DNA from 2 places in the Lysinibacillus sp. LK3 genome. Region 2 is predicted to be linked to the other one. Evidence: riboswitches for the same ligand, from Rfam matches in the RefSeq annotation. Region 2 holds a riboswitch; the other holds the start of a gene.
The links. A riboswitch is a leader RNA that binds a small molecule or an ion and turns the genes downstream of it on or off. The one in region 2 is predicted to bind FMN.
Positions count from the first base shown of each region.

Region 1 (10,997 bases), on a different contig from region 2:
AACTGAAGAAGGTGTCGAACAAATGAAAGTGGCATTTACACATGTTAACGACAACTCCCTAGATGTGCAACAAGCCATTCAAGATATTTCTCGCATCATCGAGGACGCTGCAGCAGCTACAGAAGAGATTGCCGCAACCTCAGAAGAGCAATATGCGACTGTTGCCGAAATTACACAAAGCTCAGATGAGTTATCATCAATTGCTGATAAATTACAAAATGAAGTGAATAAATTTAAGTTTGAATAAATCCCCAAACAAGAAAAGAAAAATGGAGGCGCTATAGGATGAATCAGAAGAAAATTGCAATGAATATTGACACAAAGGCTGATTATATTGTGATTGCGTTTACAGGCGATTTAGAATACGGGATGATTGAAGAAATAAAGTCAGAGCTGCAAACACTTAGCTTAGACACAAAACACGGATACATTATCGATATGCATAGGGTAACAAATATTGATAGTACTGGATTCGGGATGATCGTTAATTTTGCTAAGAAGGTGTCTGTAAAAGATAAGAAAATCGCCATTATTGTCGTCGATGATTTCATTCGCAACTTATTCGCTATTTCACAGGTTGATAAAGTATTCCCTATTGCCGAAAGTGAAGAACAAGCAAGGAAGATTATTAAAGAAGATTGGCTAGGTGAGCTATCACTTAACGATTATTAATCTCTATAATCATAATAAAAGGTGTATTCCTATTAGACGGAATACACCTTTTTATGTTGTTAAAAAAAGAAGATATCAACGGTAGAAATAGTAACTTTGCAAGGCGAGAGGTTGATTTTCGTTCCGCCAGCGTCCTTTCCAGGGGGGCGTCCGATGAGCCGCTAAATCCCATAGGAGTGACGCTATCAACCATTCTACAAAGTGTCTTTACCTCATAGTAGCATAGCGATCAAATCTACCCATTATTTGTATTCTTAGAGGGGATAGGCTCTTATTTTCAATGTGGAGAAGTGATGAGTGACAACACCTCTTCATAAAGGGTAATGAACTCCTTTACTTTATTTGAAAACCTTTGCTAAAAAGATTGAGATTTTTTGGGTTGGTGCGGAAGGCTTCTTGACTCCCGTGGATTAACGAGACAGGTGAGCCCCTACACGGAGGAAGCTGCTGGCACTCGCCCACAGGAAAGCAAGTAGCCTTGCAATAGAAATCCACTTCTACCTTTCTATTGACTGTTATGTTTTTAACACTAAGAGAAGGTATTTTTCCTATGGCGGAATATACCTTTTCTTTAATACTGCAGTAGCATATTAACAAACACAACTAGAATGATAATCGGTACAACAACTAGCATTAACATACGATATGTCGAATAATACCCTTGTCCCATTTGACTTCCCGTTAGCAATTCTCTCTTCACAAATTCTTTATCCACTACATAGGCAATAAAAATAGCAATGAATAAATTCCCTAGCGGAAGCATGATATTCGACACTAAAAAATCGGTTGCATCAAAGATACTTTTCTCAAAAATCATTATATCCGATAAAACACTCGAAGAAAGCGCTGCTGGAATGGCTGCAATAAACACGACTATACCAAGTAAAAGTGTCCACATTGGACGCGATTTCTGACTATGCTCCATAAATGCCGCGACGATAATCTCATATAAACTAAATGATGACGTTAATGTAGCAAATAAAAATAGCAATAAAAACATGGCTAAAAACACTTCACCAAATGGCATTTGACTAAATGCTGTTGGTAGCACCATAAATAGCAAACCTGGACCCGCTGCTGGCTCTAAATCAAAGGCGAACACAACAGGGAAAATCGCTAAACCTGCTAAAAATGAAACAAGCACGGTTAACAGCACTACAGAACCCGCTGAATTCGGAAGACTGACATCTTTTTTTAGATAAGAGCTATATGTAACTAGACAAGAAAAACCTACTGCTAACCCAAAGAACGATTGCCCTAAGGCTTCTAATAATGCCTTACCCGTAATATTCGAGAAATCAGGCCATAAGAAGAATTTTACCCCTTCCATTGCCCCATCTAATGTAACTGCACGCACAACAAGGACAATAAACATTATGAAAAGTAACGGCATCATCCATTTATTGGCCTTTTCAATCCCATTTTGTACACCTAATGAAATCACAAGTACGTTGGCTAATGTAAACAACACTAGACCAACTAGCGTAATCCAAGGCGTGCCTATAATTTTTCCAAATAATTCAGCAGGATCTACTGCTGGATCAATTACCGCGCCAGCTACACCTAGCCCGCTATAAATAAAGATCCAACCTCCAACAACGCTATAAAAAGTTAATAATAAAAAACAGCCTAGCACGCCCATTCGACCAATCCAGGCCCATCCTGGCTTAGTTGGAGCAATTTTTTTATACGCTGTTACAGCCTCGGATTGTGTACCACGTCCTAAAACATACTCGGACAATAACATCGGTAGTCCTATTAACAAGGTAAATAACACAAAGATAAGGAAAAATGCTCCTCCACCACTTTGTCCTGTTACATAGGGAAGTTTCCAAATTGCCCCTAGTCCGATCGCCGCACCAGCTGATGCTAAAATAAAACCTAATTTACTAGACCATTGTCCTTTTTTTCCACTCATCTCTTCAAACTCCTCAAACATTCTAAACTCTTCTCTATTTTACATGAAAATATAGCTTTCGACTAGGTTATAATTATAAAGTACTAGTTAGCTTTTTTACCCCATTACTTTTTTCTATATTTATCCGTTAGTTTTGCCTTTCTTTTCTTCACACCTTTCCCTATCCATCATTCCTTCCAACAAAAAACCTCAGGTATGTTCACCCGAGGTTAGTAAAAATTATTTTGTTATATAGATAGAACGCTGGCGGTCGATCCACTTGCGCATAGTTGTAAATAAAAACGCCATAATAGCCGTTAATAAAATACCTTTCACAATGTTAAATGGTAAAATCCCAGCGATAATCATTTTATAAAGTGAGTCACCTACAACAGGTTCCATTCCTAAGAAGTATGTGTACATCGGTAAAAATACTGCGTAGTTTAAAATACTCATCCCTACTGCCATTACGACTGTTCCTGTCGCTAAACCTCCAACAAGACCAGCAATTGTTTTAAAGCGATTAAAAATAAGGCTTACAGGCAAAATAAATAAAATACCTGTTGCAAAGTTGGCAATATGACCTACTGGCACACCTGTTGGCGTTCCAGAGAAAATCCAATCCAATACATTTTTAAATAATTCTACTAAAATACCAGCTACAGGCCCCATTGTGATGGCTGCTATTAATGCAGGCATATCACTAAAGTCGACTTCCAAGAATGCTGGGAATGGTGGAATTGGGAAATTAAAAAGCATTAATAAAAACGAAATACTGCTCAGCATGCCAATCGTAATAAACGATTGAAGTTTAACATTTTTCTTCATAGAAAACTCTCTCCTCTTTGCTGATTCAATCTCGCAAGAAGAAAGGTGACGATCTTTCAATTGTTAGCACGAAAAAACCCTTATGCATAAAGAGCACAAGGGAGAAAGGCATGACGAATAGGCGTCAATTTAAACTATTTTTGAGCACTGTTTAAAAAGCCATACAAAAAAAGCGCTCGGTCATAGTTTATTTCATAACAATGAATGACGATCGTACCTCCATCTTCTCCCATCCAGACTTTAACTGTCGGCCTCGGAATCACACCAAGTCAGCCATGCAAATAAATTTGCACAGGTCGCGGGCTGAAGAGCGAAGCATAAACCATTCGAGTTAATGGAAACATTAACGGTTCACCACTCTATTACCGCCGGTCGGGATTTTCACCCTGCCCCGAAGATGAATCATATTATTTTATACTACAACCTTACTATAATTAATTATTAAGAAAAAGTAAATAGTTCTGCTTAAAAAATTCCGATTAGATTTGTAAGTATTGTAAAAATGGAGCATTCCATGTTACAGGAATGCTCCATTTTTGATTTTGACTAAGGCATATATTGTTTATTTGGCCCCACAGGCTTTGGCAAATACGTTTTTAAATCGAATCCTTCCCAGCTTTCTTGGACCACATTATCCAAGCGTAATTGTTGGTCAAAGCTAGCAGCAGTTAACATCATAGCTTCAATTAATTGGGTAGCGCGAATTGGCTCCATCGATGCTAAATCTAAGGGAATATCGAATGTTACGACTACACCTTCTGCTTCCTCTTTCACGGTATATGTTACGTTTTCAGGAACGACTGTTACATAAACATCATCATTTTTGTTTTTCATTAGTGTAAGTGCCTCTGTAACATTAGCAAATGTTTGACGGAAATCTGGTGACAGATATTCTGCCCCACTACCATCTTGGTATAAATAATAATTAAAATGCTTGGCGTTTGTTAATGACATGGCTTGACTTGGCTCACCCTCCTGAGAAAACTCATAAGGTGTGCCATCTTCATTTTGAATCTCAACTTCCGTATATTCAGAATCCGAGAAGGTATCCTCTAAAGTCCCTTTGTATTCATTAACGGTAGCTGATGCAACATCATAGTCATTGTCCTTTGGTAATACGTGGACAAGCTTGTCTTCCTTCTCCTTCAGTTCACCTTTAAAAGGATGATAATCCGTAAACCCTTTGGCTTCTTCATCTATTTGAGGAGCATATTTTTCATACATCTGTAGGGTAGAAGGCTTTTCTGTTCCAAAATCAGTTGCTACACGCTCATTTGGTATCACATATGTCATTGGAACACTTTCTGCATCGCGTCCTGCCAAACCAATACGGAAAACGACAGCATCTTTCACATCTTCCTCATAGACAGACGACCGTAAAGATAGCATACGCTCATGCTCCGATACAATACTGGATTGAAGTGCCTCATCCTGGGTAGCTGCCTCTTTAGCAGAACGATCTTCCTGTAACGTAGAGTAATTAGCCGTTTCTGGCGTACTAGCTAGATCTTTTTGGCTAGCGTCATTATTCATGAACATGAAGCCAACGAGTACCGTTATCGCGAAAACTGCTGCTACACTCGTAAAAATCGGCATTTTTCGGAACTTAAATCGTGATGGTCGTTCATCTTGTATTAAAGATTTACTTGCTTGTTGTGCTTCTTCATTCTCTATAGGTTGTTGTATCGCTTCTTGTAGGTGACTATTATCCTGCAAGCGAGCATCTGCCATTAACCGATTTAATATTTCTTCTTTTGAACGGCGGTCAGAAAGCTTAGGGGCATTGTTCAAGACATGTTCAAGCTGTTCATCATCAAATGGCTTATGCGTCATTGCCGTTTCGCCTCCTGTTCTCTAATCGGCTGTAGCTGTTGCCTTAAAAATTTAATGGCTCGATGCTGGGTCGTTTTTACCTTAGCTTCTGTCCAATCTAGTATTTGTGCTGTTTCTGCAATCGATAAATCTTGAAAATAGCGCATAATAATGACCATTTTTTGGTCGCCTGTACAGTTTTCAAGTGCTGATTCTACCTGCATAAATTCATCACTGGCCTGTAGCATATCTTCCGGTGATGGCGTGGTTGAATGGAGCTGTTCCGTTTCCCAGTCAAAGAAATCATGTGAATGCTTTTGACGTACAGCTTGCTTTCTAAAATGATCAATTGCTACATTTTTAGCAATAGCAAATAGCCAAGTTTTCTCACTACTATTGCCTGCAAATTGATCGTATGAGCGCAACACTCGTACATAAACTTCATGTGCTAAATCTTCGGCAAGTGTACGGTTTTTTACTAAATATATTAAAAACTGAAACACGTCTTGGTGATATGCATCGTATAGTCGATGGAACACGGAGTCATTCAAAGCACTCCACCCCCGTTCTATAATATTTGTCGTCTTACATTCATAGAAGTTACAGCCAATTAATAGCAATACTTGTTATTAATCGAACGGTAAATAAAACGTGAAGGTCGTACCCTCTTTCAACACACTGTCTACCATAATATTACCTGAGTGTGCCTTCACAATATTTCTAGCAATGGCTAAGCCGAGACCAGTTCCACCCTTGGAACGAGTACGTGCCTTATCTGCTTTATAAAAACGTTCAAAGACATAGGGTAAGTCCTCTTGAGGAATGCCATGTCCTGTATCTTGAACAGATATTTTAGCAAATGTCGGCTCCTGCTCTACTTTTACAGTCACAGACCCTTCATCTGTATGTCTCAGGGCATTGTCAACTAAATTTGTAAGCACTTGTTCAATGCGATCCTCATCTATATTAATCATGGCCTCGTCATTAAATTCACTCTCAAACAGCAGACGAACGTGCTTTTCTTTTGCTACCTGTGCAAATTTTTGTGTAATACGTTCAAAAGTAGAATTAATTGGTAATTCATCTTTATAAAGCGTCATATGCCCTGATTCCATACGTGCCAAATCTAATAAATCTGTCACAAGGCGACCCATTCGCTTCGATTCATCATAAATAATTTTGGTAATCTCATTTCGCTCTTCCTGATCCTGAATAAAATCGTCATCCATTAATGCTTCTGAGTAACCTTGAAGCATGGCAATCGGTGTCCGAAGCTCATGAGAGACATTCGCAATAAAATCCGATCTTAGTTTTTCTAAGCGATGCTGTTCAGTCATATCACGAATAACAGCGACAGCACCACGTATCATTTCCCCACTATAAAGAGGACTAATGGTAAATGTATAATAGCTGCCATCCATTTCAATTTCCTCTTCTAGTTTATCCTCAAACATCAGCACATGATCAAGCATATGATACAGCTCTGGCGGAATAGGTTTTGCACTTTGTGAGCCTTTGTTGACAAACCACTTTTGCATTAGACGTTCAGCTGGTGGATTACTTAATAATATTGTACGATCCCGATTAAACGTAATCACTGCATCTGTCATAGATGTCAAAATATTAGAAAGCTGTTCGTTTTCTTGATTGATAACCTCTAAATTATGCTTTAATTGACGGCCCATTTGGTTGAAGGCAACGGCAAGCTGACCAATTTCGTCATTTTGGGTAGTAGGCATTTTCGCTTCAAAATTCCCTTTTGCAATTTCAAAAGCTAATTCACGCATTTTTCTTAATGGCGAAGTTATACGTGAAGAAAGGAAGAATGCGAAGAATGTCGTCAACACAAATGCTATGAAGGCTGCTAAAAAGACAATTTTCGTAGTTTCCTTAGACGTTTTATGTAGCGCATCTGGGCTTTGGTAGATGAAGACAGCTCCATGTACTGCATTTTCAACATTTAGGGGAAAACCAAGTACGACATAAGATTCCATCTTTTCTTGATCAGTTGAAGAAGGCATCATCATTTCTTTAATAATCGGCTCATCTGATTGAAACACTTCATGAAAAGATTTATTGGCTAATATAGTATCTTGTATTTCTTTTTTGTTGACACCCTCTTGCATCGCAAAGGACACTTCAACATGACTGATAGCGATCAATGCATTGGTCCCTGTAGGTAAAATATCTTTTAATAATTCAGAGGTAGATTCGGCTGTTTCATTGTCATCCACTATACTAGCTACCGTTGCTGCTGTTTGTCGCAATGAAATTTCTGCTTGCTGCATATGGTAATTTTGAAGAAATTCAAGCATTAATACCGTGAAAACAAATAATACAAATGAAACGAGAAGCAATATGGTTACCCATAGCTTCCCGACAACACTATTCCATATTCTATTCATTGACAACCTCAAATTTGTATCCAACGCCCCAAACCGTCACAATCATTTTAGCAGCGTTTTCAGAAACTCGGTTGAGCTTTTCACGTAAACGTTTTACATGTGTGTCTACTGTGCGTAAATCACCAAAGAAGTCATAATGCCATACCTCTTTTAGTAGTTGTTCACGGTCAAATACTTTGTCTGGCGATTTCGCTAAAAAGTACAGCAATTCATACTCTTTCGGTGTTAAATTAACCTCAATGCCTTCTGCAGTCACACGATGTGCATCATGGTCAATCATTAAGTGTTGGAACACCACTAAATCTTTTGAAGAAGATGCATTAGTCGTTGGTGAGAAAGCCTGTGAACGACGTAAAATAGCCTTCACACGTAACACAACCTCACGAGGACTAAATGGTTTTACGATATAGTCATCTGCACCAAGCTCAAAGCCTTGTACACGGTTCGCTTCTTCGCCTTTGGCAGTTAATAAAATAATTGGTGTTGCTGCGCGCTCTCGAATTTCTGCACACACTTCTAGCCCATCTTTTTCAGGCATCATAATATCAAGTAAAATACAGTGATACTCTTTTTCTAAAGATTTCTCGATCGCTTGTTCTCCATTTTCGGCCTCGTCAACAAGGTATCCTTCTCGCTCAAGATACATTTTTAATAAGCGGCGAATACGATCCTCGTCATCTACTACTAATACTGAAATATTTTCTGACACTTTCACGATCCCTCTCTTCCATCTTTCTCTAACTTCTATTGTACATGGTGTGACACATATTGAAAAGAAAAGAAAGCCTCTTCGCTACAGCGAAAAGGCTTGTTGCTTCACAGGTTACGCGTAGGAGTGTAAACCTGCAAGAATTAAGTTAACAGCAATTAGGTTGAATAAAATAATCCCAAAACCAATTAGTGCTAACCAAGCAGATTTTCGACCTTCCCAGCCTTTTGATAGACGTAAATGCAGGAATGCTGCATAGAATAACCATGTAATAAGAGCCCATACTTCTTTTGGATCCCAACCCCAGAAACGACTCCAAGCAATTTGTGCCCAAATCATCGCAAAGATTAAAGCACCAAGGGAGAATACAGGGAAACCAATCAGCACTGAACGATAACCAATTTCATCAAGTAATTGTAAATTGACACGTTTAACAAGTGGTTGGAAAATGGCACTAATTCGACGACGAGCTATTAAACGAATTAATAAATACAACACAGATCCTACCAATAATGACCAAACAACGGTTGTTAATTTTTTAGCATTAATTAACGCTGGCATTTCTACTAATGGCGACATGCCATGTTCTTCTATCACTTCATATTCATTCATACCGAATACTGGAGGTAAATTGTAAATAATTTTACGAGTAGTTCCTTCTTTATCCACATAATTATAGCTAGACTCATAATCCATAGCACTAAATGTAGATGTTACCGCGACAAATCCAACAACTACTACAAGACAGTACATGACAGCTTCTAACCAAAAACGTTGTTTAGAGGGCTTTGTTAAATCTACTACTTTTAATAAGTAAATAAGTCCTGCCACAGCACTAATGGCTAAAATAGATTGCCCTAATGCTGCTGTAATAACGTGAATTGTTAACCAATGACTTTGTAATGAAGGCACTAATGGACTTACTTCTTTCGGGAACATTGCTGCATAAGCAATAATCAAAAGCGCAACAGGCAGTGCCACTAATCCAAGTGCAGTCAAACGATAAATAAAATAAATTAGGATAAACGCGCCGACAATGAACATACCAAAGGCAGTTGTAAATTCGAACATATTACTTACTGGCGCATGTCCTGTATAAATCCAACGCGTAATAAAATAGCCAAGCTGTGATAGGAAACCAATAATAGTAACCACAATGGCAAGCTTGCCCCATTTGCCAGTATTTTTACCCGTAGCATTACCTTGCTTAATTGAACCACCAAATAATAATGTCGCAACTAGATAAGCAATAAACGCTACAAATAGTAAGTTTCCACTTAAGTCAATCAAACTCATAAGGTGTTGTCACCTTCCTTTTCTTTAATGCCACCATTAGTGGGCTCTTCGTCAGCCTCATCTTTCTCTAACTGATCTTTATACGGAGGCAATGCAGCAAATGTTGTAACAGCATCTAAATCCTTTTTCATGCTGAACATATTTTTGTTGACATGGGCAGCCATTAACACACGGCCGTCTGGTTCCACTTGAAGCCATAAACGACGATGATTCCAGTAAGAGCCAATGGCAACACCGATCATAAAGATGACCCCACCAACAAACAGAATAGGGATGGTACTATCTTTTCGCACCGTAATACCTGACATATCACGCATCTCTGCACTAGCAAATTTCATTCTGTATTTATTTTCACCCAGTGGTTCTAAAGGAGGCTGCATAATTTCAACAAAGCTTACTTCTCCTTCAGGAGTTTCTGGTGTAGTCATTTTAAATAAAAATGCAGGATTATTTGGAATAGACGTTTTAGTCTGAGGTTCTCCATTTTCAAATCCATCAAAATCAGGTGTATAGACAAGAATTTGAACGGATGAACCATTCCCTAAATCATATTCTTTTTTAGGATTTGTTAAATCAATCTCTACCTTACCTAAAGATTTCTCTGTCGTCTTATTAATTAATTCAAAGTTCATCTGTTTTAATTCATTTAGACGATAATCCATCTGGTAAAGAGCAAAGCCATCTTCTTTTAAAGGATGGTTTACACGAATTGAATAGTCTTTTACTTTTTCTAGATTTTCCGTATCCCCAGGCAATGCGTCTTCAGGTTGCTTGTAAAGTGTAATATCGGTCTGGAAGTTTTTAGCCACTACATTCACACCCTGTTTAACTTGCTCACCTTGAGGTGTATTATCATGTGTTTCTAAAATAAAGTCACGGTTTTCAATGAAATAGCCTTCCATTCCAGTGATAGCTCGTGTTTCACCTTCACGCACCCATATCGATTCATCAACATAGAAGCCTGGAACTAGACGTAGCATGACCCCACCTAAAAAAATGATGAGACCTACATGGTTTATGTACGGACCGTAACGAGAAAAGCGTCCTTTTTCAGCTAAGAGAGCGCTACCATCTCGACGAACAGAATACTTCATCTCAGTCATTTTTTGAGCCACTTTATCAAGCGTTTCCTCCGCACTCGCTGACACTTGTCCTTCTGCAACAATGCGCTGACGCTTCATAAAGCTTTCATGTCTTTTAACACGTTGATTCTTTAATGATTTATAAAGTGGAATGCCTCGGTCAAGACTTGCCACTATAATTGAAACTGCTAGCATACCAACTAAAATCTGGAACCACCATGAGCTATATAAATCCGAAAGCCCCAACGTATAATAAATTTTACCGAATGTACCATATACGTCTGCGTAATAAGCCC
Region 1 covers NZ_LDUJ01000007.1:82,675-93,671, forward strand. The annotation lists gene VK91_RS04800 (methyl-accepting chemotaxis protein) at 1-247, shown strand, start outside; gene VK91_RS04805 (STAS domain-containing protein) at 286-672, shown strand; gene VK91_RS04810 (sodium-dependent transporter) at 1,244-2,590, opposite strand; gene VK91_RS04815 (ECF transporter S component) at 2,810-3,397, opposite strand; FMN riboswitch at 3,615-3,800, opposite strand; gene VK91_RS04820 (hypothetical protein) at 3,944-5,230, opposite strand; gene sigX (RNA polymerase sigma factor SigX) at 5,227-5,760, opposite strand; gene VK91_RS04830 (ATP-binding protein) at 5,839-7,614, opposite strand; gene VK91_RS04835 (response regulator transcription factor) at 7,607-8,323, opposite strand; gene ccsB (c-type cytochrome biogenesis protein CcsB) at 8,438-9,619, opposite strand; gene VK91_RS04845 (cytochrome c biogenesis protein ResB) at 9,616-10,997, opposite strand, start outside.
Region 1: another riboswitch for FMN. It lies ahead of VK91_RS04815 (ECF transporter S component); the one in region 2 lies ahead of ribE (riboflavin synthase).

Region 2 (10,997 bases):
CCGTGTGTTTATAGTAAAGACCAAGGATGCTAACAATTTTAGTCTTACCACTGCGAATAATTTATCCAGCAATTATTATACAACAGTGGACAAATCAGGAAGCAACGGCAGTACGTTGATAGCAACTCTGTCTTCCTCAACACGAGATACTTCAGGTGACTTTATAAAGAATAACGAATCCTACACAGCGTTCGTTATGTCTGTAAGTAATACGAATTCTGGCATGAATAAACTCTCGCCTGCTTCATTAGCAGTAACGCTTACTGTATCTACTCCAACTATTACACAAGTAGATGATGTTAATGATTTTGGCGATGGACGCGATTTGAGAGTTAGCTTCAACAAAGTGTCTGACGAATCTAATGTTAACTCTTACCGAATTTTTGTTGTAAGAGCTAACAACTATACGAACTTTACATTGACAAAAGCCAACAGTTTACCTAGCACTTATTACACACAAGTGAACAAAACAGGCAGCAATATTACTCAGGTGCTCTCTGCAGGGGCAAAAGATACTGACGGTTATGCCATTCAAAATGGCGTTAGCTATCGTGTATTTATTATGGCAGTAACTAATAACTCTGCAAATAATGTGCTTTCTTCAGCCTCCAATATGATTTCGCTGCTTAGCAACAATGTGGGTGCAGTGTCGAATATCATTGCCAGCGATGTGAGCGATTATGGTAACGGTCGTGACCTCTTTGTGTCATTCAATAAAGCTGTTGATGAGGCACCTATTAATCACTATCGAATTATGGTGGTACCAACAGCAAATTACAATAATTTTAGTCTGACGGATGCTAATAGCGTATCCAGCAGCAATTACACAACTGTTAATAAATCTGGGAAATCCACATATGAGCAAGCGTTATCTGAAAATACTCGGGATGTGCACGGAAATACTATTAAAGAAGGTACGAACTACCGTATCTATGTACTGACTGTTGCCAATGGAAATACATTAGGAAACAATGCGCTAACTGCCGCAACGTCTACAGTTACACTAACTAAGAACTTCACTGTGCAAGCTGTAACTAATTTGAATGTTGCAGATATCGATGATAAAGGGGATGGCCGTGATGTGCAAGTAACATTCACGAAGCCTACAGATGAATCGAATGTTAATCATTATCGGATTTTAATGGTACCAACTGCATATTACAGTAGCTTTAATCTTTCACAAGCCAATAGTAGCTCTTATTACATCACAGAAAGCAAAGGTGGAAATTTAGCAGCAAATAGAACATTGGATGGGATTAGGGATGTACGAGGTAATTTTATTACAGAAGGAACTAGCTATCGCGTCTATGTACTGACTGTTGCCAATGGTAACTCTTTAAATGCCTACGCTTTATCCTCTCCTTCACCTGTGATTACAATTAGTAAAAGCAAAGCTGTTCAGGCAGTAAGCAATATTAATGTTAGCGATGTTGGTGATTATGGAGATGGTCGAGATCTACAGATTTCGTTTACAAAACCTTCTGATGAATCAAATATAGATAGTTACCGTATTCTAGTTGTGCCCGCATCAAAGGCAAATGACTTTGATCTGAATACAGCTATTAGAGCAACTAATTATACAGGTTGGAGTAAAGGCCAGTATAGTGTGAAATTAGGGGCTAATAGTAGAGATACAGACGGAAGACTTATAACGAATGGCCAAGAATATCGCGTATACATCTTGTCTGTAGGTGGTGGAAATTCTAAGGAAATGTATAGCTTATCCTACCCATCTTCCTACATTGCTTTGGAAGACCTTTCAGCTCCTGGATCAGTGGAGAAAGTAACACTCAGTCTTCAGGGCGACGGATATAAATATAACAATATAAACATTAGCTTTGATGTCAAAAATGGTCAAAGCGTAACGGAGTATAGAGTGTTTATGTTACCTAAGGATAAAGCAGATAGTTTCAAATTGGAGGATGCTATTAGCAATCCAAATAGCACCAGAATTTATCCGAATAATCTCTCTAACGTCAGCCAAGCGCTAAGCATACCAGTAGATGCATTTGGTAATCAACTTGATTCATCTACAGAATATGTTGCTAAGGTTCTGACTTTGGCGAAAGGAACTTCTTCGCTATCGAACACATCCAATAATTCGGTGCAACTCAATAAATCTCCTGATAATAACAATAATGAGGCACCCCAAGACCCTCAAATTAATCAATAGGTCAATTATTTTTTCATAGCTGGGACTCCTTATGGCGCTTCATGTACCATAAGGAGCCCTTGTTGTTTTGTAATTACTTTTCCCTCTGCTTTTTACATACGTCGCTCTATTTCCACTCTTTATTAATTTGTATACTGAACGACAGCCTGGCTTATAGTTGCTTTGTCATCTGTACCTGCTCTGTTGTCACCTTTAATCCATGCTTTAACAAATAGCTCGTTGCTGGATTGCTCGCTAAGAAATTCACTGTCGTCAAATGGACTTTATGTGTTGTAATACTTGCTAAAAACTGTGTTATTAACTCTACATTACTTTCCTCTAGTATTACCATTTGATAAAGTAGAATACGCTCCACCTCACCATATTCATTCCACAATGTTTTGTATAGCATATAGCCAAGTGGTTCATTGTTATCATTATAAAACACCTTTGCTTCCCCATGCTTCACGCTCTGCCAGTTACACTGCCAAGGAACATTTTCCCGATAGAAAGATAGATGTGCTAGCTGCTCTGGGCGAATGGTCGCTATATGAAGGGCTACTGTAGATGTTACCTTGGCTTCATACTCGCCGCTTAAAAATAGTAATTGATTGGCAACCACATAGCCATATTTTTCATACAAGGCAATGGCTACCTGATTTTCCTTAATGGCTTCTAACGTACCCAATTCTACATTTTCTCGCTTATAGATAGCTAGGGTTTCCTCCATTAATAGGCGCGAGACACCCTTACCACGATATGCTGGAGAAATACCAGTCCCACCATTCCAAGCTGTTTTTTGGCCATCGATGGTACGAAAGCCATTCATCACAATGGCAATCGGTTCCTCTTGATCAAAAACGACAATAGAATGCTCAGAAGATAAGCCCTCCCCCACTAGTCGCTGTAAAAACATTTCTGCTGTCATATTAATTTCAATAAAATAACCTTCAAAGCCTTTGTTCCATGCTTTCAATACTTCATCTAATGTACATTGTGCAACTGTTTTAATCTTCATACAATCCCTCTTTTCAAATGGAATCTAATGCTGCTAGATTTTCTAAGGTTAGTTTTCTCACAATCTCATAACCATGTCCTTGACCTTTTGGTTTTATGACAACCGTCCCCATATTCGAAATGATGCCCAGCCCCGCATTTCTTGGAAAGCTATGCCCAATGATTATGTTGTTTATGCCCTCGGGTGGGATGATTTCCAGCATCGATGTAGAAATCGTTAATATACTGCTTTGCACTACAGTAGGAAGATTGCCACCTAACATAAAGATTTCAAACAAGAAGGGGTCAATTTGGAGATTGCTGTTTGGAAATGCCAAACGTGCTGTTTCAATGGTCCGACAAAAAGGACTGGTAGTGATGGTGGAAAGGATGGGAATTTGCCAATAGCGTAGCATTTGACCATAATAAATTGCCTCCCTACGACCTTGATCGGATAAATTCCGTTGATTTTGACAACTTTGAAATGTACCATATGCTTGATCTACACCAATAGTTGCTGTTCCGTGTCTTGCATATAAAGTTAGCCCACCTTTTCTCAATAACGCTAGGAGACCCTTTTCCATTTTCTTCATCTCCTTCATCATATCACTTTCTACTTTGTAATGTATGTGCTGTACATAGAAAAAAGCTCCCCACAACTTTTTGTAGGAAGCTTTTTTCTGTTATTTCATTGGAATTCTGACAATAGCAGTCGTTTCTAAATGTTTTGATGAATCAATTGAAATATGACCATTATATTTAGTGACAATTTCTTTGACAATAAATAAACCTTGTCCTCTTAGTCTACCATTCTCATGTTTTTTCGTTGAAAATCCTTGTTTGAATATGTGATCGGGATTCGCAATATTTGGCCCAGTATTGGTAATTTTAAATTCATACTGAGATTCATCTGCTGTACAGCAAATCTTAATCTTACGTTGTTCCTCAGGTAATTCAACAGCAGCATCAATCGCATTATCAATTAAATTGGATAGAATCTTGATTAAATCTGTCGTTTTAATCTTATTAAAGTCATTTTGAGAAAGCGTAAAATCCATATCAATATGATGATTTTGAGCCGTTAATTTCTTCGTTTGCAATAAGATGGACAAACCTGGATGATCAATATTTAATTTTAATGACTTGATCGCCTGAACTTCTTTTGATAGTGAGGATAAATATTGTCTCGCCTGATCTGTTTTTTCTAATTGTAATAAACCATGTAACACTTGGATATGGTTCGTAAAATCATGACGTAGGGACGACACCGAAGTAATCAATGTTTTGATTTCTGCTAGATATGTGTCCTCTGTAGCGCCAACTTCCTTCGCTACCTCTTTTTGATACCATCTTTGTAAAAATAAAAAAGAACCGATGACAATTAAAATAAGTACACCATTAAAAATAAAATTAAATAGGTTGTCTTCAATGACTTTACCCTTAATACCATTTAGCGTATCTGCACTAATGTCAATGCCTAAATACCCGATAATTGTTCCATTATCATCTTTGATGGGTGCACCAACAGATAAATAAGACCCATGTTCAGAATCATGAATTACCTCTGTAACATAGGTTTCACCATTATAGGCCTTTTCAACATGCTTTGCAGGAACAGTACAAACCACGCCAATACCGAAGCCCTCTTTCATTTCTTTTGGCATCCCTGTAATCATGGCTATAGATACTTCAGGATTATCCACCTTTAAGGTGTAAACAAATAGTGCACCTAATTTTATCCTTGCATCGTTTAAATAATTTCTTACTTTCCAATAATAATCATTTTCCTGTGGATTATTTAAAAATTGCTGATAGGCATCCGTATCTATGGATGCAGCAATAGAATGGGCTGCCTCTAAGCTTTGATTGGCAATCGACTCTTCAACGGTCTTTTTTATTTTTACATAGGATGTAAAGATGTTTAGACTTGTAAACAAACATAATAAAATCGTTGATAGAATTAATATTAGTTTTATTTTTCTATTTTTCATAAAAAACGGTACTTCCTCATCTATAAATATTCTAGAATATTATTATATTATAATTAACTCTATTTTTTGTTTGTAAAGCAAACATTGCTTGTATATCCTACATAAATTAAAACACAAAATCAATTTTTATTTTATTCATACCCAAAATTACACACTGTAACAAATAGTTTAATAATCCTTGACAAGAAAGTAAACTAAAAAGAAAAGTAATAACTTTTTATGTCTCATTTCCTATTTAAATGGAAAATTAAAAAAACCACTAAAGCAAAGGTATCAAAAAAAGATCAGGTATCAACAATACCTGATCTCATCACAATATGCTTATTTTTTACTTGAAGTCCGTGTTTGATCTTGCGGCTTAAGAAAGGTAGGTCGTTTACTATAGCCCTTTGGAGATAGTCGCAATAGGGACTTACGTATATTGCCCTTTTCAAAATCGGCACTAAAGTTTACGTATGGCACTCCCAAGACTCTCATATTCGCAGTGTATAAAAGGATGAAAAACACGGATATAAAAAAACCAAATAAACCAAAAAACGCCGAAGCCATAATAATGATTAATCGAAAAATACTCATAGCCGTCACAAAGGATTGATTGACCAATGTAAATGCAGCGATACTGGAAATGGCAATCACAACAATCATTGAGGGGCTTGTAACACCTGCTTTAATCGCTGCATCCCCAATAATTAGTCCTCCTACCACACTAACTGAGCCACTGACGGCACTCGGAAGACGTAAGTTGGCTTCACGAAACAATTCAAACATAAATAGCATCATTAAAATTTCTAGAATGGTTGGGAAAGGCAATCCCGTTCTCGATTCGACAACCGTTGCCAGTAGTAGAAATGGAAGCTGTTCTTGATGATATGTCGTCAATGCAAGCCAAAAACCTGGCAGTAGCATACTTATTAATATCCCGACAATTCTGAGTAATCGTTCCATCGAGCTAACAATGAGTGGGTACTCATTATCCTCTGCTGATTTAAAGAGCAACATAATATTTGCAGGTGTAATTATGGCATAGGACACACCATCAATCATTAAGAGTATTCTTCCTCTAATTAAGGCCTGCATAGCAAAATCAGGTCTCCCTGTATAATCATGTCTTGGAAGAATTGTCGCTGTCTTTTCAATTTTTTCCATTAATAAGTCGCCATTGATAACAATATCCGTGTCAATTTTTTGTAATTGAAGTCGAATTTGTTCCAGCATATTTAAATTCACAATGTCTTCCATATATAGTATGGCTACGGTTGTTTTAGAACGCTTACCAATTTCTAATGTCTCTACACTAAAAGAATTAGTCGGTAATCGTTTTCTTAATAAAGCAATATTAATAAAAACATCTTCAATAAAGTCATCTCTAGGTCCCTTTACTACTAGTTCTAATGTTGTTTCCCCAGGCTCTCGATTGGGTCTTTTTGAAATATCACTAGAATAAAGTAATTGATTTTCTTCAAAATACAGTAAAACATGGCCTTTATAGACCCTAGTTACCGCATCCTCTTTCGATAAAATCTTTTGTAAATAGGGAATGTGTAAATGCTGTTCAATTTCTTCCTCTAGCATGTCCTCAGTAACATTGCATAACAAAGATTGAACACGTTGAACAACCACAGTTTGAAGTATTTGCTCATTGACCATTGCATCACAAGTTATCAAATGTACTGTATATTGCTGAAAATTATATTGTTGGAAAATCACATCAGCAGAGCGTTGAAATAGTGATTTCAACATTTTCAAATTAATTTGTTCTATTGATGAAATACTTCTCATCTCCTACTGAGCCAGCTCAAGATTAGTACATTTATGAAACAATCACCTTCAATAAATACACTTAAGCATATTTTTCCCATGGTTGTTCAAAATATTCAAAGAAACAAATGTTGTGACGACTATTCAAATTGTCCTGATCCAATCATTTTCTTTAGATTTGCCATCTCAATTGCAGACATTGCAGCATCATAGCCTTTATTACCAGATTTCGTTCCTGCACGTTCAATTGCCTGTTCAATATTTTCGGTAGTAACAATTCCAAAAATAACAGGTACATTCGTTGACAATGACACATTGGCAATGCCTTTTGCCGATTCATTACAAACATAGTCATAGTGTGTTGTAGAGCCACGAATAACAGTACCTAAACCAATAATAGCATCATATTTCTTGGTTTCTGCCAGTTGTTTCGCTATAAAAGGAACTTCAAAAGCTCCTGGCACCCATGCAACATCAATAGATGCAGAATCAACCCCATGACGAGTTAAACCATCCATTGCCCCATCCAATAATTTGCTAGTAATAAACTCATTAAAACGACCCACTACTACTGCAATTTTCAAATCCGTTCCAATTAATTGTGCTTCAAATGTTTGACCCATTGTTCCTTCTCCTTTTTACATAGAAATTTTAGTTTTATTAGTGGATAATTGTTTACGATAAGCAACCAATGCTTCTATCGAGATCATTTTTAAGCCATGATGTGCAGCGTAATTTGTTAGTTCTTCAAACCGAAGCATATGCCCATCATCACCCATAATTTCGCAAATAACACCTGCAGGTACGCTATGACAAAGCTTCGCTAGGTCAATAGTGGCCTCCGTGTGCCCTCTCCGTTCCAGCACGCCTTGCTCTTTCGCAATCAACGGAAAAATATGGCCTGGTCGACGAAAATCAGTTGGCTTAGCTTGCTTTTCTATCATTCTTTGTATCGTTAGCGCACGCTCAAAGGCGCTAATCCCTGTCGTTGTTTCTACATGATCGATACTTACCGTAAATGCGGTTTGATGGTTATCTGTATTGTGCTGAACCATTGGATATAAATCTAGCTTTTGTGCAAGCTGCTGCGAAATCGGCGTACAAATTAAACCTCTACCATTGGTTGCCATAAAGTTGATTGTTGCTGGTGTGATGAATTCAGCGAGTGCCAGAAGATCTCCTTCATTTTCTCGATCCTCATCATCAACCACCACAATCATATTGCCCTGCCTTAAATCCTCTATGGCTTCTTCAATTGAATGTAGCACGATGATCAACTCCTATTCTGTGATTTAAAAACCATGTTGTGCTAAATAATCTCTTGTAATAGCTGGCGTTGTTTGCCCCTTTTTTAATTGCCCTATAATGTATTTTCCAACTAAATCGGTTTCGATATTAACGATTGCTCCAACCCTCTTCATACCTAAAACGGTTTCTTTGTAAGTATGAGGAATAAGTGAAATTGTGACACTCTTGGCTTCAACATGAAAAAGGGTTAAGCTTGTGCCATCAATTGTTATGGAACCCTTTGGAATACAAAAGTTGGTTAGTTCCTCTGACATTTCGATATCAATATAAACGGCGTTTGCTACTGGACGTTTTCGCAAAATTTTGCCGACTCCATCAACATGACCAGCAACAAAATGGCCACCAAATCGCCCATTAGCAGGCATGGCACGCTCCAAATTAACAGAATCACCTATTGCCAGCTGCTGTAGATTTGTTGCTTTGACTGTTTCAGGCATAACATCCATCGTAAGCTGCTGTTGTGTGAAATTTGTCACCGTTAAACAAACTCCATTGACCGCTATACTGTCACCAAGCTTGACATCCTCCGTTATCTTGGCTGATTGAACCGTAATTTTCATACTGTCCCGATCACTTTGCAAGGCTTTTATGATACCAATATCCTCTACAAGTCCTGTAAACATTCCATCACCTACTCTACTTTATTAGCACTTCTATCCTTAACTTTTAAAGTTGATCTACCTATTTTTGTGCCTTATCCTTCTCCCTTCTCTCGTTAGCAATAAAAAATAAAAACCCCTTTACATCAAAGGGGTTTTGGGAGTATAAGACATCAACAAATAAGCCTATTTGAAAACAATTTTTTCATAGACTGTCATCTCACTCGTTCTTCTCCCATCCAGACTATCACTGTCGGTTTTGGATTTGCACCAAATCAGCTTGCGCTCACGGACTTTGAATTGCTTCATCACCGCCGATTGGGAATTTCACCCTACCCCGAAGAACATCTTCTATTCGATTGTGGCTAAATAAAAAAACTTCCCACAAGATGATTGGGAAGTTTTGTAATAAATGCATAGTCAAATAAACCTTCTAAATTAGAATCAATTTAAAAAGTTCGCATTTTTACCCTTCTCCCATCCAGACTGTAACTGTCGGTTTTGGATTTGCACCAAATCAGCTTGCGCTCACGGACTTTGAATTGCTTCATCACCGCCGATCGGGAATTTCACCCTACCCCGAAGAATATTTTTATTTAGCTAGTCTTACGATAACACTATTTTATTATATTATCCATCCTTCTTTTTAAATTTTTTTCGAAGCATAAATTTTAAACAGCTTTGACTCGACTTGAAAAATGTAAAAGATGTTATTAAAATGATGACATTTAACCTGTTTATGGAACTTCTTAATCAAAAAAACGTTCCTTTACAAGTGACTATTCAGTCTAGCAGTTTGGAGGTCATTTACTTGACATTTTTTAAAAATATACCTTTTAAACAAGCTATTTTCTATGCCCTATTAGCACTCTGTTGTGGGGTTTCGATCGTTTTCGTACATCATAACGAACAATTTTATGATCGACCGATAGCGGAAATAACGCAAGTGGATGTAACAGCATCAGAACCGATGACAGATATGTATGAAAATGAGGATTTTTTGTTTACACAGGAGATTATGGCCATTATCAAAAATGGTCAGCATAAGGGGCAATTCATTCATTTGACGAATGACTATTCTTCGTCTGGTGCTTTTGATCAAGAATACCATGTAGGAAATGAAATCTTTGTCACGCTAGATGATCGCACAACAGAATCTGTTTTAACAGGAACCATTCTCGATTTAAAACGAGATCAAACCATGGTAATGATTGCATGGATTTTTATTTTTGCCCTACTTATTGTAGGTAAAAGACAAGGCTTATTTTCTATCATTAGTTTGAGTGTCAATGCTGTGATTTTATCATTCGCATTAGATCTTTATGTGAAGCATGGGGGCGTAAGCCTGTTATTAGTCAGCGGCATTTGCGCTCTGCTATTTACGATTATTTCGCTACTACTTATTAGTGGATTGCATACAAAAACATATGTAGCCATCGTGTCCACACTTTTAGGCACTGTTATAGCGCTTATCATAAGCTCTATTGTAATGTGGTTGACAGGTGAAAATGGTCTTCGTTATGAAGAAATGCAATTTTTAACACGTCCCTATCGTACCGTCTTTATGGCAGGTTTATTTATTGGCTCACTTGGGGCAGTAATGGATGTTTCTATTACAATGGCTTCCTCAATTTTTGCTTTATACGAGCAAGATCCTACAATCTCTGTCAAGGCTCTGAAATCTTCGGGACATGAAATCGGTAAAGATATTATGGGTACCATTACAAGTATCTTATTCTTTGCCTACCTTTGCGGCTCCATACCTATGATTATTCTCTATTTAAAAAATTCTTCCACATTAGGGCTTACATTGTCCTTAAATCTTTCATTAGAATTAGCCCGTGCCTTAGCAGGGGGTATTGGTGTTGTCCTTACGATTCCTATCAGTCAGTATACCGCTATATTTTTCATTAATCGAAAGAGGGTTCAAGGATGAATGTTGTCGTCTTATTAGCAGTTATATTATTCGTGTTAATGGTACTTGTCGGCGGTAGACAGGGGATACGCTCATTTCTTTCTTTATTCCTAAACTTTGGTGTGCTCTTTGTCACCATTTTTTTAATGACAAACCCTAAAAATAGCCCCATCATCTTGACGTTTATTGCCTGTACGGTCATTAGCTGTATTAGTCTTTTCTATATCAATAAAACAAACAGTAAAACCATTACAGCCTTTATCTCGACGATGGTGACG
Region 2 covers NZ_LDUJ01000001.1:188,396-199,392, reverse strand. The annotation lists gene VK91_RS00935 (copper amine oxidase N-terminal domain-containing protein) at 1-2,173, shown strand, start outside; gene VK91_RS00930 (GNAT family N-acetyltransferase) at 2,325-3,170, opposite strand; gene VK91_RS00925 (histidine phosphatase family protein) at 3,184-3,732, opposite strand; gene VK91_RS00920 (GHKL domain-containing protein) at 3,832-5,139, opposite strand; gene VK91_RS00915 (spore germination protein) at 5,461-6,918, opposite strand; gene ribE (6,7-dimethyl-8-ribityllumazine synthase) at 7,038-7,520, opposite strand; partial or broken gene ribB (3,4-dihydroxy-2-butanone-4-phosphate synthase) at 7,548-8,165, opposite strand; gene ribE (riboflavin synthase) at 8,190-8,828, opposite strand; FMN riboswitch at 9,028-9,153, opposite strand; FMN riboswitch at 9,270-9,395, opposite strand; gene VK91_RS00895 (YibE/F family protein) at 9,616-10,740, shown strand; gene VK91_RS00890 (YibE/F family protein) at 10,737-10,997, shown strand, end outside.